Regions from separate parts of the Kitasatospora sp. NPDC017646 genome, predicted to be linked through region 1. Evidence: riboswitches for the same ligand, from Rfam matches in the RefSeq annotation. Region 1 holds a riboswitch; each other region holds the start of a gene.
The links. A riboswitch is a leader RNA that binds a small molecule or an ion and turns the genes downstream of it on or off. The one in region 1 is predicted to bind thiamine pyrophosphate.

Region 1 (3,078 bases):
TACGCCTCCAGCTCGGCGAGGGTCATCGCGGAGACGGTGCCCCGGCCGTTGGAGACCCGGCCGATCCGGCGGTCGTGGACGCAGACCAGGTGACCGTCGGCCGTCACCCGGACGTCGCACTCGACGGCGTCCGCGCCCTCGTCGAGCGCGCGCCGGTAGGCCGCGAGGGTGTGCTCGGGCAGCGCGTGGGAGGAACCGCGGTGGGCGATCACCTGGACGGAGGGCGCGGTGCGCGCCACCGCCGGGGGCAGGTCTGGGCTGGTCACGGCCCCAACGATAGGGGGCGCAGGTGTCGTGGAGGCGAAGACGGTCCCAACCCGTGGGGCCGGCTCCGCCTCCGGCCGGTCAGCTCGCGGTGGCGCGCCGGGTCAGCGGGGTGAGCGCCCAGGTCGCCAGCGCCGGCACCAGGAAGGCGAACAGCGAGGCGGAGGTCCACTCCTGCGGGGTGAAGTGCAGCGACTCCTGGGCGGAGGTCCAGAAGTCCACCCACCAGCCGGCCACCGCAGTCGGCGCGATGAACTGGTAGACGGCGAAGCCCAGCACCCACGGCAGCAGCATCAGCCATCGGGACGGCGCCCGCTCGGAGAGGTCCCAGCCGTGCCGGCCGGCGCCGAAGAAGTAGTCCACCGCCAGCACCGCCAGCAGCGGCACGAACACCGAGCCGATCAGGCCGAGGAAGTTGCTGTACGTGTCGGTGAACCGGTCGATCCGCAGTGCCAGCACGGTGGTCAGCACGCCGATCCCGCCGCTCAGCACCCGGCGGTCGACCCGCGGCAGCAGGTTCTGCAGCGACATCGCGGTCGAGTACACGTTGGCGAAGGACTGGTCGGTCTCGCGCAGCACCAGCACCAGCAGGAACAGCCAGCCGGCCCAGACGCCGAGGAAGGAGTCGAAGATCCGGCCCGGGTCGCCGTCGGACTGCAGCAGCGCCATCAGGCCGAGGACGTAACACCAGACCTGGGCGACGGTGTAGCCGGAGAAGCTGCCCCAGAAGGAGGAGCGGGGGGTGCGCGAGTGCCGGGTGTAGTCGGCGGCCATCGGGACGAAGGAGATCGACACCGCGATCATCGCGTCGGTGGCTCCCAGGAAGCCGTGCCAGTTGCCCGCGCCCGGGTCGGGCACGCCCTGCCGGCCCAGCTGGACGGTGAAGTACACCATCGCGACCGCGACCGCCCCGGCCACGAAGCGGCGCAGCACCGTGATCGAGCCCAGCGGCCAGATCGTCAGCGCGGTGGTCAGCGCGCCCGCGAGCAGCACGAACAGCCAGCGGTAGCCGGTGGTGTGGGCGACGGTCTGCGCGCCGGCCGCGATGGTCAGCAGCTCGAACACGCCCCAGCCGATGCACTGGACGATGTTCAGCACGGTCGGCAGGTAGGACAGCCGGGTGCCGAACAGCCCGCGCAGGTTGGCCATCGCAGGGGCGCCGGTCCGGGCGCCGATCAGCGCGGCCACGCCGAGCATCGCGGTGCCGACCGCCGTACCGGTCACGATCGCGGTCACCGCGGCGGCCAGCGACAGTTCGCTGCCCTTCTCACCGAGCACGGTGGCCGCGGTCGAGAAGCCGATCAGGCTGACGCCGAGGTTCATCCAGAGCGCGAAGTGGTCCCGGAAGCGCAGGGTGCGCGGCGGTTCGGTGTCCAGGACCAGCGGCGCCTCGACCCGCTGGTCGAGCAGCGCCGTGGCCGTGGCCGAGCCGGCGGGGAGGTCGGGGAATTCCTTGGACGCGGAGGCGCCCGAAGAAGAGGATGGCGAAGCAGGCGGCATGGCCGATACTCCCTACGCCGGCATTACCCGGACAGGTTCCGGCGGTCAGCGCCCCCTCGACGGTCAGCCTGCCGTTCGCCTGGCGTACCGTCGACATGCGCACTCTCAGCCTGGTGGGTCCAAGCTCCCGCGTGTCAGTTTGGAGCGACAGGCTAACCGGCACGGGTACGAACGCCAAAGGCCACGGGTGCGCGGTCCGCATCGCGGGACGCCGGGCGGGGGTGGGGAGCCCCCGGCCGTCGGTGACGGCTAAGGATTCTTATGAGTTCTTCAGAGGGGTCCTTACGGCAATCGAATCGTCGGTGCGAAAAACTATGGTCCTTGGATCTGTCAGCTATGGAGGTCGTCCGTGAGCACCGAGCGCGAGGTTGGGCCCACCGGGCCGCAGGGGGAGCAGCCCGCGGGGGCCGATGAGGCGGCGGGCGCCGCTTCCGACGGCACCGCTCAGGGCGGGCACAAGCCGACCATGGCCTTCAACCGGGTGCCCGAGCCCGTGGCCGAGCCGGGTGCCGACCCGGCGGCCGAGCCGTCGGCGGCGGACGCGGCTCCGGTCGACGGTGCTCCGGCGGCGGACAGCGGGCACAAGCCGACCATGGCCTTCAGCCGGGTCCCAGAGCCGACGGCCGAGCCGGTGGCCGTACCGACCGCGGCCGACGCCGCGCCGGTCGCCGAGGCCGCTCCGGCCGGGGGCGGGCACAAGCCCACCGTCGCCTTCACCAAGGTCCCCGCGCCGGAGGCCCCGGCCGCGCCCGACGTCCAGGAGCCGGCCGTCGACCCGGTCACCGGCTACATCGACGCCCCGCCCCCGGTCCTGCCGTCCGCGTCGCCCGCCCCGGCCGCGCCCGCCCCGGCCGTGGCCGCGCAGGCCGCCGCTCCGGCCGCGCCCGCCGTGCCGCCGGGTGCCAACCCGTACGCGACCCCGACCCACGGCGTGCCCGTCGCCAACGCCCAGGAGCCGTACGGTGCTCCGGCCGCCGGCGGGCCCGCCGCGCACGGCCACCACCCCTTCGGTGCCGGCCAGCCGCTCGGCGGCTGGGGCGGCCACGACGCCGCCGCCGGCGGCGCGGGCTACCCCGGCGGCCCGAACGGCCCGCTCGGCTACCCGGCCGACTACCCCGGCGGCCCGACCGGCTCCGGCGGCCCGCGCAAGAAGCGCGGCGGCCTGGTGGCCCTGCTCGCGGCCGTCGCACTGGTCGCCGGTGTCGCGGGCGGCGCGATCGGCGTGGTCGCCACCGACCACGCCAACAGCAGCAGCTCGGTCGACGACCACCGCAGCACCACCGTCCAGGCCAGCAACACCCAGAAGAACGAGCC
Region 2 (3,078 bases), on a different contig from region 1:
TGACCGGGCCGTCCTCGTCGATGAACGCCGCCGGGACCTGCAGCGACTTGTTGGGACCGCGGCGGACCGCGATCAGGTCACCCTTCTTGACCATGTTGCGAACCTCGGTGACCAGCACACCCCACCGCTCGGAGATGTCGGGGAGGTACAACCACTCGGGGACCAGGGCGTCAGTCTTGGCATCGATCTCACTCACGGCACCAGACTGCCACCTCCACGCCTCCCGGCGCTAAGCGGTGGCCCCCTTGAGCGCCGCCTTGAGCGCCACCGACGGGTCCGCCGCGAGGGTCCGGTCCAGCGGCGTCCCGCGCTCGATCAGCTTCCGGCCCTGGGTGAGGTCGCGCGGCCGGTCCACCGCGAGCAGCGCACTGGGCACCCCGTCGCGCAGCCACAGCACCGACCAGGCGGCGTCCTGCGGGCTGCCGCGCCACAGCAGTTCGTCGCCCTCGGCGTGCCGGCCCGCGTACTGGACCATCCGCCCGAACTGCTCGGACCAGAAGTACGGCACCGGGTCGTACGGCGCGTCCGCCCCGAGCACGGCGGCGGCCGCGGCCCCGCCCGACTGCAGCGCGTGGTCCCAGTGCTGGACGGCCAGCCGGGCGCCGGAGCGGGCCGACGGGTAGCTGACGCAGTCGCCGGCCGCGAACACCCCGGGCAGACCGGTGCGCAGCCGAGCGTCCACCACGACCGCGCCGGAGGCGTCCAGCTCGACGCCCGAACCGGCCAGCCAGCCGGTCGCGGGCCGGGCGCCGACGCCGACCACCACTTCGTCGGCGGGCAGGTGGGAGCCGTCCGCCAGCAGCACCGCCCCGGGCTCGACGGCGGCCACGCCGACCCCGCAGCGCAGCTCGACCCCGGCCTCGGCGTACCAGGCGGCCATCGCCGAGCCGACCTCGGTCGGCAGCGCGCCCGGCACCGGCGCCGGACCGGCCTCCACCACGGTGACCTCGCAGCCGCCCTGGCGCGCGGCGGTGGACACCTCGGCGCCGATCCAGCCCGCGCCGACCAGCACCAGCCGCAGGCCGGGGCGCAGCAGCGCGCGCAGCGCCAGGGCGTCGTCCAGGGTGTGCAACAGGTGGGCGCGCTCGGCCCCGGGCAGGGCGCGCGGGGTGGCGCCGGTGGCGATCACCAGCGAGTCGTACGGGAGGTCGCCGCCGTCGGTGTGCAGCACGCCGGGGGTGAGGCCGGTGGCCCGGCGGCCGGTGAGCAGCTCGATGCCGAGCCCCTCGTAGTCGATGTCCAGGGTGGTGGCGTCGGCCTTGCCGAGCAGCACGTCCTTGGAGAGCGGCGGCCGGTCGTACGGCGCGCGGGGTTCCTCGCCGACCAGGACGATCCGCCCCCGCCAGCCGCCCTGCCGCAGCCGCAGGGCGCACTGCGCCCCGGCCAGCCCGGCTCCGACGACGACCACCCGATCCGTTCCGCTCAGCTCTGCCACGCCGTCACTGTACTCAGTGCCCGGGCGGGCCCCGGCGGCCGTCCGGCCCTCGTCCACTCCTCGTACGGCCCTTCGGCCCGACCGACCCCCGGCGTTAAGGTGGGGGCACCACGCGGGAGCCCGGCGAACCGGGCTGAGAGGCGGGCTGGCACGGCCCGCGACCGTCCGAACCTGATCCGGGTCATACCGGCGAAGGGAGAAGAGCAGCTTTGTCACGCTTGTCAGCAGGCAGCCGCGCGGACGTGCTGGTGATCGGCGGGGGCGTCATCGGCCTCGCCGTCGCCTGGCGCGCCGCACAGCGCGGGCTGCGGAACGTGGTCGTGGTCGACCCCGCCCACGGCGGGGGCGCGGCCGGGGTCGCCGCCGGAATGCTCGCCCCGGTCACCGAGCTGCAGTACGGCGAGGAGCCGCTGCTGCACCTCGGGATGGCCTCCAACCAGCGGTACGGGTCCTTCGCCGCCGAGCTCACCGAGGCGAGCGGCGGCCTCGACACCGGCTACCGCCGCTGCGGCACCATCGCCGTGGCGCTGGACTCCGACGACCGCGAGGAACTGCGCGAACTGCACGCCTTCCACCAGCGGCTGGGCCTGGACTCCAGCTGGCTGACCGGCCGGGAGGCCCGCAAGCTCGAACCGATGCTCGCCCCCGGCGTGCGCGGCGGCCTGCACGTCGCGGACGACCACCAGGTGGATCCCCGCCGACTGCTCACCGCCCTGGTCGCCGCCTGCGAGCGGGCCGGCGTCCTGCTGCACCGGGCCGAGGCCGTCGAGCTGCTGGTCGGGAACGGCCGTGCGGTCGGAGCCCGGCTGAGCACCCACGAGACCGTGGCCGCCGACCAGGTCGTCCTGGCCGCCGGGCCGCACAGCCACCGGCTGCCGGGCCTGCCCGAGGGGGTGCTGCCCGCGGTCCGCCCGGTGAAGGGACAGGTGCTGCGCCTCCAAGTCCCGGACGCCTACCGGCCGTTCCTCTCCCGCAACGTCCGCGCGGTGGTGCGCGGCCAACACCTGTACCTGGTGCCCCGGGAGAACGGCGAGCTGGTCATCGGCGCGACCACCGAGGAGCAGGGCTACGACACCACCGTCACCGCTGGCGGGGTGTACGAACTCCTGCGCGACGCCCATGAGTTGGTCCCGGGCATCACCGAACTCCCGCTGCGCGAGACCGCGGCCGGGCTGCGCCCCGGTTCGCCGGACAACGCCCCGTTGCTGGGCCCGACCGCACTGCCCGGACTGGTCGCCGCCACCGGCCACTACCGCAACGGCGTGCTGCTCACCCCGGTGACCGCCGACCTGCTCGCCGACCACCTGGCGACCGGCGAAGTCCCCGAGCTGGCACGGCCGTTCACGCCCACCCGGTTCTCCCCCGACGCCCCCACCACGAAGGCCTCCGCATGACCGAGACCACCCCGACCGAGACCACCCCGGCCGGCATCGCCCTGACCGTCAACGGCGAGCCCCGCCGGGTGCCCGCCACCACCACCCTCGCCGAGCTGGTGGCCACCGTCAGCGCCGCCAACACCGGCGTCGCCGCCGCCCTCAACGAGGCCGTGGTGCCGCGCAGTTCGTGGCCCGCGACGGCGCTGGCCAGCGGCGACCGGATCGAGATCCTCACCGCCGTCCAGGGAGGCTGAACCATGGCCGACG
Region 3 (3,078 bases), on a different contig from region 1:
GACCGCAGTCCTGGTGGTGCTCGTCATCCTGGTCCTGATCGGGCTCGCGATGTCGGTCCGCATCGTCCGCCAGTACGAGAAGGGGGTCGTCTTCCGGTTCGGCCAGATCACCGGAGCACACGACCCGGGACTGCGCCTGATCATCCCGTTCGCCGACGTCATGCACCACATCTCGCTGCGGATCGCCACCATGCCGATCCAGTCCCAGGACATCATCACCCGCGACAACGTCAGCATCGACGTCTCCGCCATCGCCTACTTCCGCGTCGTGGACGCGATCAAGTCGGTCATCGCCATCGAGAAACGTGAGCTCCGCGATCAACCAGATCGCCCAGACGACCCTGCGCAAGGTCGTCGGCCAGCACACCCGCGGCAACGTCCTCTACCACCGCTACGACGGCCATTACGGCCTCATCACACCCGCCGAGTGACCCACCGGTGGGAACCACTCAGCGAGGGAGCCGATCATGACCGACCCCACCACCGACCGCACGTCCGAAGCCTTCCACCCGCCGGGCCGCGACCTCGAAAGCGCCGTCGAACGCGTGGAACTGCTCGAAACCCAGGTCCAGGCCCTCGGCCGGGCCATGCGCGCCCTCCTCCAGGGGCTGGAGGACATTCCCGACCAGGAGCCCGACCCCGAACGCGTCGGCCGCGCCGCCCGCCTGGCCCACGAACTCCTGCTCGCCCAAGGACTCTGACCACCCCCCAGGAGCGGACGGCCATGAAACTCACCTTCCTCGGCCCGCTCTACGCACGACCGGGTCCCTACGCCTGCGCCTACGTCGACACCTCACGCGACCTCGACGAACCCGACCGGGCCATCGACCTGCGCTGTCGGCACCTGGCGACCGAACTCACCACCCAGGGCGCCGACACCGCCACCACCGGCGCCGTCACCCACGTCGTCGGCACCGATCGCGATCTGCCCGGCCGACACGCAGGCCGTCTTCGCCGCCCACGGCCGCCTCGCGCTCGCCGAGGAACTGCCCGGAGCCGCCACCCCGCGACGGCGCCCGGTTCACGATGGTCCCGGACGCCACGCCGCTCGCCCTCCAGCACGCCCCCGACATTCCCTACGCCGCCGTCAGCGTCCACCGCGTCGCCCGACCGGGCGGCGCACTCACCTCCGAGCTGGAGGTCGACCTCCAAGCGGGCCGGTGGTCCACCGCCAGGGTCGCCCCCGGCCACCTGACCCGGCACCGGGTTGCGGCCTCCGAATGGCGACAGGCCGCCGCAGAGGTCGCCGAAGAACTCGCCGGCCTCGCCGACCGCAGCGAGGCCGAGACGATCGTCCTGTCCGGCTGTCCGGCTGTCCGGCGACCACTGGGCCCGCAACACCCTCACCCGGGAACTGCCCGCCCAGGCGCCTACGCAAGCGCATCGTCACCATCGACGGCGACGGCCGGGACACCGATCCCGAACGCGCGCTCATGGAGGACGAACTCGCCTGCCTGTTCCGCGGCCGCCTGTCCGCCCGCGACCAGGCCAACACCCAGCGGTTCCTGGCCCGCCGCGCCCGCCGCAGCGGTCCCGTCGAGGGCCTCGCCGCCACGTTCACCGCCCTGCGCCACGGCCGGGCCGAAGCCGTCCTGATCAACGACCCCTTCGACCTGGAACGACAGCTGTGGATCGGCGTCGCACCCAAACAACTCGGCCTCACCCAACGTGAAATGCAGGCCCTCGGCATCAGCTCCTCCCGGCAGGCACCGGCCGACGCCGCACTCATCCGCGCGATCGTCGGCACCGGCGCGGACCTCATCGTCATCCCCCACGACGAACTGCCCCTCGACGACGGCCTCGGAGCCCTCCTCCGCTACCCGGACGCCCCACGTGAGCCCGGCACACACGCTCCGGGTCCCGTCCACCCGTGCAGCCCGCAGGTCGACTGCCGGGCTGCTACCCGGGCCCTGTTCCCTTCCCCAGGCCGAACCTGCAAGGTGGGCTCCCTACGCCGGCATTGCCCGGATCAGGTGGTGGAGGTCGCCGTCGGGGTCTCGTCGACCCCCTCCGGCCTCTCAGCCCGCCCGTCGAATCCACTCCAGGACAGCACAGTTGACCACCCTGGACCGTTCCGGCCGAACTCCCTCGCTCACCCCGCAGGCCACTTCCCACGCTACGCGCCACCCTCCCGCGCACCAGGGCCGAACGACCCTCTCCCCCGGCTCTCCACGGCAGACCCGACCGAGCTGCCCGCCACGAGCCCTCCGGGCCCCGGGGCGTCCGTGTCAAGGCCCCGGTGCGCCCCGGCGGGGACCCACGAACAGGCCACCCGGCCACCGATCCCAGTGCTCCAGACGGGCGAGCCGGTACTCCAGCCGGTCCTTCAGCAGATCGATCGCCTCGTGCATCGTCTCGGCCACCACCCGCGCCCGCGCCAGGCGTCCGTTCACATCCAGGCTGGCCCGGGCGACCGCCGACCGCCGCACCGCCGGATCGCGCCCCTGCATCAGCCTCACCCGCACGGACAGCACCGGATCCCGCGCATGACGCGCCACGCCCAGCACCATGTCGCGTGCGTACTCGGCCGACTCCGGCGGCATCTCGCCCCGGACCTCCACCTCGATCACGGGCACCACTGCGGACGCCGAACGGCTCACGCCCGCCCACCTCCCGACTCGTGACTCACACCGACGACTCCCCGCCCTCTTCCGCCCGCCCCGTGCCCTCTTCCTCCGGGCCCGGGCCGGCAGGCAGCTTCGCCTTCAGGCGCTTCAACTCCTCCTCCACTTCCTGGTCCGCGCTGATCCGCTCAAGCTCGATCCGGACCTCGTCGGGGCCAGCCGGCGCGGCGGCGTCCTCCAGCGCGCCGGAGGCCATCAGCTCGTCCAACGCCCCGGAGCGGGCCTGCAGCTGCTCCGTCCGGTCCCGGGCGCGCTGCACCGCCGCGCCGACGCTCCCCATCTCCTCACCGATGCCCGAGAGGGTCTCGCCGATGCGGGTCTCGGCCTCGGCCCGGGTGTACTCGGCCTTGAGCGTCTCCTTGCGCGTGCGGAAGGCCTCCACCCGCGCCTCCAGCCGCTGCGCGGCCGCCGTCAGCTTCTCCTCCTCGGCCCGCAGCAACGGCTCCTGCTCCTC
Region 4 (3,078 bases), 220 kb from region 1:
AGAGGGCGTCGTCCCAGGCCTGGGCGCCGGGGTGGCCCTTGGCGAGGTCGGCGGCGTGGGCGGCGATCTTGTAGGTGATCACGCCGGTCTTGACGTCGTCCCGGTTGGGCAGGCCCAGGTGCTCCTTGGGCGTGACGTAGCAGAGCATCGCGGTGCCCCACCAGGCGATCATCGCGGCGCCGATGCCCGAGGTGATGTGGTCGTAGCCGGGGGCGACGTCGGTGGTGAGGGGGCCGAGGGTGTAGAACGGCGCCTCGTCGCAGATCTCCTTCTGGAGATCCATGTTCTCCTTGATCTTGTTCATCGGGACGTGGCCCGGGCCCTCGATCATCACCTGGACGTCGTGCTCGCGGGCGATCCGGCCGAGCTCGCCGAGGGTCTGGAGCTCGGCGAACTGCGCCTCGTCGTTGGCGTCCGCGATGGAGCCCGGGCGCAGGCCGTCACCCAGCGAGAAGGTGACGTCGTAGGAGGCCAGGATGGAGCAGAGTTCCTCGAAGTTGGTGTAGAGGAAGTTCTCCTGGTGGTGCGCCAGGCACCACGCGGCCATGATGGAGCCGCCGCGCGAGACGATGCCGGTCTTGCGGCGCGCGGTCAGCGGGACGTACCGCAGCAGCACGCCGGCGTGGACGGTCATGTAGTCGACGCCCTGCTCGCACTGCTCGATGACGGTGTCCCGGTAGACCTCCCAGCTCAGCTCCTCGGCCTTGCCGTCGACCTTCTCCAGGGCCTGGTACAGCGGCACGGTGCCGATCGGCACGGGGGAGTTGCGCAGGATCCACTCGCGGGTGGTGTGGATGTTGCGGCCGGTGGAGAGGTCCATGACGGTGTCGGCGCCCCAGCGGGTGGCCCAGGTCATCTTCTCCACCTCCTCCTCGATCGAGGAGGTGACGGCGGAGTTGCCGATGTTGGCGTTGATCTTCACCAGGAAGTTGGTGCCGATGACGGCCGGTTCCACCTCGGGGTGGTTCACGTTGACCGGGATGACGGCCCGGCCGCGGGCCACCTCCGCGCGCACGAACTCGGGCTCCAGGCCTTCGCGCAGCGCCACGAACTCCATCTCCGGCGTCACCACACCGCGCTTGGCGTAAGCGAGTTGAGTGACGGCGGCGCCACCGCGGCCGCGCAGCGGGCGGCGCGGGCGGCCGGGGAAGACGGCGTCCAGGTTGCGCAGGTTGCCGCCGCGCGGCGAGGTGTGCTTGATCCCGTCGTCCTCGGGGCGCGCCTCGCGGCCGTCGTACTCCTCGACGTCCCCGCGCTGGCGGATCCAGGGGTCGCGCAGGGCGGGCAGGCCGCGCCGCACGTCGGGCTCGTAGCCGGGGTCGGTGTACGGGCCGGAGGTGTCGTACAGCGGGACGGTCCGGCCGTTGGTGAGCTGCACCTCGCGGTACGGGACCCGCAGGTCGGGGCGGGATCCGTCGCGGTACGCCTTGCGCCAGGCCGGCGTGGGATAGCCGGTGCGCTCGCTGCTGGGGGCGCTCTGGGCAGACTGCGGCTGTGCTTCGAACGTGGTCATCTGACCTCTACTCCCTACGCCGGCATTACCCGGTCCAGGTTCCTGCGGTCGACGCAGCCGTCGGTCCGTCCGTCGACGTCCCGGTCAGCGCCCTCTCAGCCCGGTGCTCCGAGCTCCCGCGTCGCAGGCGGTGTTGCCTGCACATGACGCCAACACGGTAGCGAGCCGATCGCCGCAGGTCCAGACGGTCCCCGAACGGAGCCGCCACGCGAAGTCGGTGCGAAGGCCGAGGCCCGGCCCCCGCGGACGGGGTGCCGGGCCTCCGGAGGTGCTCCGCGCGGCGGGCGGAGCGGGGTCAGCTCTTGGCGGCCTTCTTCACCAGGATCACCACGGCCGCCGCGATGCCGACGACCACCAGCAGCTTGATCACGATGCTCAGCAGGGCGCCGACCACGCCGAACACGAAGGCGATGATGTTCCAGGCCAGCACCAGGACCAGCACCGGGATGACGATGTTGCGCACCCAGGAGGGCAGCGACTTCCAGAGCTCAGCCATGTCGGTTCCTCTTCTCCCCTCGGGCCGGCTGCCGTCCGGTGCCGCATCCCGCTTGCTTTCGATGCTTCGATCGTACGGGGGCACGAGCGGCGGTACGAGGGCCAACGGCCCGGAGAGAACCCCGAGATCACCCCGATCCCGACCCCCGGGGAGATCCCCGAAAAACCTTCCGCCGGCACTACAACCCAGCCCGGGCCCAGGTGTCCAACAGGTACCGGACTCTCCGGAACAGCCCTGTACGACAGCCTTACCAGGGGGACCAGACATGCGTGTTCGCAGCGCCACCACCCTGACCGTCCTCACCGCCCTCAGCCTGAGCGGCCCGACCCTGACCGCCGCCCCGGCCCTCGCCGCCCCGGCCGCGTCGACGGCCTGGGCCGACGACGTCACCGCCGCCGGCGGCTTCGTCGGAATGAGCCCGACCCGAGTCCTGGACACCCGCGACCCGTACACCGTCCCGAACGGCACTTCCCGCCCGCTCGCCGCCCAGGAGTACTACACGACCCCGCTCGTCGCCTTCAGCTCGCACATGCCGCCCACCACCTACCCGGTGGTGCCCGCCGACGCCACGGCCGTGGTGGTCAACGTGACCGCGACCGATCCGACCGCGAACGGCTACCTCTCGCTCAGCGCCGCCCCGGGGGCGCCCGGCAGCCTCCCGGCCACCTCCAGCCTCGACTTCGCGCCGGGCCGGACGGTCTCCAACCTGGTCACGGTCGCGGTCACCCCTGGCACCGACCCGACCGTCACCGTCTTCAACAGTGCCGGGACCACCGACGTGATCCTCGACGTCGTCGGCTACTACCGCCCGGCCGCCACCGACCGGCACACCGCGCTGACCCCGACCCGCCTCGCCGACAGCCGCACCGACGGCACCGGCCCGCTCGGCTACGGATCGGTCCGGACGATCAAGGTCGCCGAGCCCGAGCTGGGCACGGCCGACGCCCGCGCGGTGGTCCTCAACGTCACGGCCACCGACCCCACCGCGGACAGCTTCCTGACCGTCTACCCGGACGGGCCGGCGGGCCGCCCGTACCAGGGCTCCGACGTCAACTTCGCTGCGGGCCGG

Region 2: it holds a riboswitch for thiamine pyrophosphate, as region 1 does, so the genes downstream of both, thiO (glycine oxidase ThiO) here and ACH4J0_RS08835 (purine-cytosine permease family protein) in region 1, are expected to answer to the same signal.
Region 3: it holds a riboswitch for thiamine pyrophosphate, as region 1 does, so the genes downstream of both, ACH4J0_RS02985 (hypothetical protein) here and ACH4J0_RS08835 (purine-cytosine permease family protein) in region 1, are expected to answer to the same signal.
Region 4: it holds a riboswitch for thiamine pyrophosphate, as region 1 does, so the genes downstream of both, thiC (phosphomethylpyrimidine synthase ThiC) here and ACH4J0_RS08835 (purine-cytosine permease family protein) in region 1, are expected to answer to the same signal.

The regions. Positions count from the first base shown of each region.
Region 1 is NZ_JBIRJC010000004.1:130,650-133,727, reverse strand. Features, by position in the region: gene ACH4J0_RS08840 (glycerophosphodiester phosphodiesterase) at 1-266, opposite strand, end outside; gene ACH4J0_RS08835 (purine-cytosine permease family protein) at 346-1,764, opposite strand; TPP riboswitch at 1,757-1,905, opposite strand; gene ACH4J0_RS08830 (S1C family serine protease) at 2,114-3,078, shown strand, end outside.
Region 2 is NZ_JBIRJC010000002.1:465,183-468,260, reverse strand. Features, by position in the region: gene ACH4J0_RS05200 (Rv2175c family DNA-binding protein) at 1-196, opposite strand, end outside; gene ACH4J0_RS05195 (NAD(P)/FAD-dependent oxidoreductase) at 230-1,435, opposite strand; TPP riboswitch at 1,538-1,650, shown strand; gene thiO (glycine oxidase ThiO) at 1,645-2,829, shown strand; gene thiS (sulfur carrier protein ThiS) at 2,826-3,065, shown strand; gene ACH4J0_RS05180 (thiazole synthase) at 3,069-3,078, shown strand, end outside.
Region 3 is NZ_JBIRJC010000001.1:609,607-612,684, forward strand. Features, by position in the region: partial or broken gene ACH4J0_RS02960 (SPFH domain-containing protein) at 50-238, shown strand; gene ACH4J0_RS02965 (hypothetical protein) at 306-431, shown strand; gene ACH4J0_RS02970 (hypothetical protein) at 468-701, shown strand; gene ACH4J0_RS02975 (hypothetical protein) at 794-940, opposite strand; partial or broken gene ACH4J0_RS02980 (hypothetical protein) at 1,027-1,305, shown strand; gene ACH4J0_RS02985 (hypothetical protein) at 1,371-1,850, opposite strand; TPP riboswitch at 1,930-2,100, opposite strand; gene ACH4J0_RS02990 (HPF/RaiA family ribosome-associated protein) at 2,229-2,570, opposite strand; gene ACH4J0_RS02995 (PspA/IM30 family protein) at 2,626-3,078, opposite strand, start outside.
Region 4 is NZ_JBIRJC010000004.1:346,355-349,432, reverse strand. Features, by position in the region: gene thiC (phosphomethylpyrimidine synthase ThiC) at 1-1,513, opposite strand, end outside; TPP riboswitch at 1,508-1,643, opposite strand; gene ACH4J0_RS09795 (DUF5326 family protein) at 1,809-2,009, opposite strand; gene ACH4J0_RS09790 (hypothetical protein) at 2,275-3,078, shown strand, end outside.